DNA from 2 places in the Mesorhizobium sp. B2-5-11 genome. Region 2 is predicted to be linked to the other one. Evidence: riboswitches for the same ligand, from Rfam matches in the RefSeq annotation. Region 2 holds a riboswitch; the other holds the start of a gene.
The links. Region 2 has a riboswitch for S-adenosylmethionine ahead of FJ490_RS28020 (homoserine O-acetyltransferase). Riboswitches for the same ligand answer to the same signal wherever they lie in the genome.

Region 1 (2,392 bases), on a different contig from region 2:
GACAGCTTCAGGCCCTGCGCCTGGTAGTTCGAGCCGAGCTCGGTGCCGTAAAGCGCCTGCGGCCGCTTCAGCATATGCTCGTAGACCAGCCGGCCGACGATCTGGCCATGATCGAGGATGAACGGCACCTCATGGCTGCGCACTTCGAGCACGGCGCGGCTGCCGGTGCCGCCGGCCGCCGAATGGCCGAAACCCGGATCGAAGAAGCCGGCATAGTGGACACGGAACTCGCCCACCAGCGGATCGAAGGGCGTCATTTCGGCCGCGTAGAGCGGCGGCACATGCACCGCTTCCTGGCTGACGAGGATGTAGAACTCGTCCGGATCGAGCACCAGCTCGCCGGCGCCGCTCTTGTGGATCGGCTCCCAGAAGTCGACGATCTCCTGCGCCGCGCGTTTGTCGACATCGACGAGGCCGGTATGGTGTTTGCCGCGATAGCCGACCAGCCCGTCACTGTCGCCGTTGAGATCGATCGACAATGCGATGCCGCCGCCGGAGATGTTCGGCGGTTCGGTGGCGACCAGCATTTCGGCCCGGTGCAATTGATGCAACTCTGCTTCCGAGAGCAGCGCATTGCCGGTGCGGAAGCGTATCTGCGAAAGGCGCGAGCCGGCGCGCACGACGATCGGGAAGGTGCGTGGGCTGACTTCGAGATAGAGCGGACCATGATAGCCGGCGGCGATCTTGTCGAACTCGTGGCCGCGATCGGTCATCACGCGGGTGAAGATATCGAGCCGCCCGGTCGAGCTCTTGGGATTGGCGGACGCCGAAATTTCCGCCGGCAGCGCCAGGCTTTCGAGCAGGGGCACGATGTAGACGCAGCCGGTTTCCAGAACGGCGCCGTCGGCCAGGCTGATCTCGTGCAGCTTCAGCCGGTCGAGTTTTTCACTGACCTTGTGGTTGGGACCCGGCAGGAAGGACGCGCGCACCCGCCACGCCTTGTCGCCGAGCCTCAGATCGAGGCTGGCCGGCTGGATCTGGTCGGCGTCGAGCGCACGCGACGACTTCAGCGCGCCGGACTGGAACAGCGCCGCAATGTCCTGATCGGGAAGAATTCCTGTCTGCCGCAAAGTCTGGCTCCGCTCTGCTGGTACAAGTCTCTTAATGAAGCCGGCAATTGACGCAAGCGTGGCGCGGGTCTAAAGGGTCGTTATCCCGTGGTGATTTGGCCGGTCGGCTTGCAGCCACGTTAAACAAGTCGCTAAAGGACCGTCGGGCCGCAAGGCCGCATGGACCGGTTGCGACTTTTTCGCGGCCGGTTTTTTTATGTTTGGATAGGACGATGACGAGCAAGACGCGCAACTGGAAGCCTCAGACCGCACTCGTGCATGGCGGGACCCTGCGTTCCGGCTTCGGTGAAACTTCCGAGGCGATGTACCTGACCCAGGGCTATGTCTATGAAACGGCCCAAGCCGCCGAAGCCCGCTTCAAGGGCGAGGAACCGGGCTTCATCTATTCGCGCTACGCCAATCCGACCGTCGACATGTTCGAGAAGCGCATGTGCGCGCTCGAAGGCGCCGAGGACGCGCGCGCCACCGCGTCCGGCATGGCGGCGGTGACGGCAGCACTCCTGTGCAGCGTCAAGGCCGGCGATCATATCGTTGCGGCGCGCGCCCTGTTCGGCTCCTGCCGCTGGGTGGTCGAGACGCTGGCGCCGCGTTACGGCATCGAGGCGACGCTGGTCGACGGCACCGACATCGCCAATTGGGAAAAGGCGGTTCGGCCCAACACCAAGCTGTTTTTCCTGGAAAGCCCGACCAACCCGACGCTTGAGGTGGTCGACATCGCCGCCGTCGCTTCGCTTGCCAATTCGATCGGCGCGCGGCTGGTCGTGGACAATGTCTTCGCCACGCCGCTGCAGCAGAAGCCGTTGCAGCTCGGCGCGCATATCGTGGTCTATTCGGCGACCAAGCACATCGATGGCCAGGGCCGATGTCTCGGCGGCGTCATCCTGTCGGACAAGAAGTGGATCGACGAGAACCTGCACGATTATTTCCGCCATACGGGCCCCAGCCTGTCGCCGTTCAATGCCTGGACGCTGCTGAAGGGCCTGGAAACGCTGCCGCTGCGCGTGCGCCAGCAGACGGAGAGCGCCGGCAAGATCGCCGATTTTCTGGCCGAGCAGCCGGAGATCGCCCGCGTGATCTATCCCGGGCGCGCCGACCATCCGCAGGCTGACGTCGTGAAGAAGCAGATGTCGGGCGGCTCCACCCTGATCTGCTTTGACGTCAAGGGCGGCAAGCAGGGTGCCTTCGCCTTGCAGAACGCGCTCGACATCGTCCTGATCTCGAACAATCTCGGTGACGCCAAAAGCCTGATCACCCATCCGGCGACGACGACGCACAAGAACCTCAGCGACGAAGCGCGCGCCGAGCTCGGCATCGGACCCGGC
Region 2 (2,392 bases):
GTCGTGGTGCGTGACCCTTGATGGACAGGTCTGCAATTTTGCGGGGTCATGCGCCGAGCCCTCTCGCTCGCGCGGCCGAGCCGATGAAGCCATTGATGGCGGCGAACAGTTCCGGCTCGTCGAGCAGGAAGGCGTCGTGCCCGCGATCGGTCTCGATCTCGACGAAGGACACCGACGCGCCGGCGGCATTCAGCGCATGGACGATCGAGCGGCTCTCCTCGGTCGGGAACAGCCAATCCGAGGTGAACGACACCAGGCAGAAGCGGGTCTTGGTGCCGGCAAAAGCATCGGCCAGCCTGCCGCCGTGGTCGGCGGCGAGGTCGAAATAGTCCATGGACCGCGTCATATAGAGATAGGAATTGGCGTCGAAGCGGTCGACGAAAGTCATGCCCTGGTGACGCAGATAGCTCTCGATCTGGAAATCGGCGTCGAAGCCGAAGGTCAGCGCTTCGCGGTCCTGCAGGTTGCGGCCGAACTTCCGGTGCAAGGCTGCTTCCGACAGGTAGGTGATGTGGGCGGCCATGCGCGCCACGGCGAGCCCCTTTTCCGGGCGTTTGCCGTGGTCGAAATACTTGCCGCCATGCCATTCTGGATCCGCCATCACGGCCTGCCGGCCGACCTCGTGGAAAGCGATGTTCTGCGAGGAATGACGCGCGCCGGTGGCGATCGGCAGCGCCGAGAAAACACGCTCCGGATAGCTCGACGCCCATTGCAGCACCTGCATGCCGCCCATCGACCCGCCGAGCACGCAAAACAGTTTTTCGATGCCGAAATGGTCGATCAGCATCTGCTGGGCACGCACCATGTCGCGGATGGTGATGACCGGAAGGTCGAGCCCATAGGGCTTGCCGGTGGCGGGATTGGTGGAGGCCGGGCCGGTGGAACCGAGGCAGCCGCCGATGACGTTTGAGCAGATGACGAAGAAGCGGTTGGTGTCGATGATCTTGCCGGGTCCGATCAGCACTTCCCACCAACCCGGCTTGCCGGTCACCGGATTGGTGCTGGCCACATGCTGGTCGCCGGTCAATGCGTGGCAGACGAGAATGGCGTTTGAACGGGCGTCGTTCAGCGTGCCGTAGGTCTGGTAGGCGATCTGGAACGGCGACAGCAGCGTGCCGGCGTCGAGCTTGAGCGGCTTGTCGGCGCCGAAGCGCACGACCGGGCTCGACGGTTGGTCTGCCTCGTTGTTGGTTCTGCCAGCGCGCTGAGCGGCCATCTCGTCTCTCTTGCTGCACCTTGCCTTTGCGGAAATCGCTGCCGATCTCCGCGCCGCCGATGCGTTCGTCCGGCCGGCCGCGGACAACAAAAAACCGGCATTGCCTTCGCAAAGCCGGTTACGTCGCGCAAACGGCCCTTTAGCGAATTGTTTAACGTGGCTGCAAGCCGACCGGCCAAATCACCACGGAACTGTCGATGCCCTTCTAGAACTCACCTGCCCCGCCGTCAATGCCAACTGCTGGCACCACTGCCACCTCTCGACATTGCCGGCCATGGCTTGTATTTCCGCAGCGGCTTCCAGGATGGAGGCGTTCTCGACGGATTTTGCGATATGAGCCAGACCTCGGACAAGACACGTCCAACCCCGCGCGCGGGCATCATGGACATCCAGGCCTATGTGCCGGGCAAGAGCTCGGCCCCCGCCGGGGTGGACAAGGTCCACAAGCTGTCGTCGAACGAGAACCCGCTCGGCCCCTCGCCGAAGGCAATCGAGGCCGCGCGCGAGGTCGCCGCCAAGCTCGACGTCTATCCCGACGGCACCGCCCGGCGCCTGCGCGAAGCAATCGCCGAGGTGCATGGTCTGAACGCACAGAACATCATCTGTTCCAACGGCTCCGACGAGATCCTCGGCCTGCTGGCGCAGACTTATCTGGCGCCCGGCGACGAGGCCATATTCACCGAACACGCCTTCATGGTCTACAAGATCTACATCCAGTCGGCGGGTGCGACGCCTGTCGCGGTCAAGGAGACCGAGGAGCGCGCCGACATCGATGCGATCCTGGCGGCCGTCACGCCACGTACGAAGATCGTGTTCCTCGCCAATCCCAACAATCCAACCGGCACTTACGTGCCGTTCCAGGAGGTGCGCCGCCTGCATGCCGGCCTGCCGAAGAACGTGCTTCTGGTGCTCGATGCCGCCTATGCCGAATATGTCAGGCGCAACGACTATGAGGCCGGCATCGAGCTCGCGGGCAGCTCTCAGAACGTGGTCATGACCCGCACCTTCTCCAAGATCGGACTTGGCGGGGCGCGGATCGGATGGATGTATGGGCCGATGCACATCGTCGACGCGATCAACCGCATACGCGGTCCCTTCAACGTCAATGCGACGGCGATCGAGGCCGGCATCGCCGCCGTCCGCGACCGCGCCCATATCGAGCGCAGCGTCGCGCAT

Region 1: linked by a shared signal. The riboswitch ahead of FJ490_RS19390 (O-succinylhomoserine sulfhydrylase) and the one ahead of FJ490_RS28020 (homoserine O-acetyltransferase) in region 2 are both predicted to bind S-adenosylmethionine.

What each region holds. Positions count from the first base shown of each region.
Region 1 is NZ_VFUK01000006.1:24,902-27,293, forward strand. It holds gene FJ490_RS19385 (2'-deoxycytidine 5'-triphosphate deaminase) at 1-1,070, opposite strand, end outside; SAM riboswitch at 1,148-1,225, shown strand; gene FJ490_RS19390 (O-succinylhomoserine sulfhydrylase) at 1,283-2,392, shown strand, end outside.
Region 2 is NZ_VFUK01000013.1:36,182-38,573, forward strand. It holds gene FJ490_RS28020 (homoserine O-acetyltransferase) at 47-1,216, opposite strand; SAM riboswitch at 1,336-1,413, opposite strand; gene hisC (histidinol-phosphate transaminase) at 1,550-2,392, shown strand, end outside.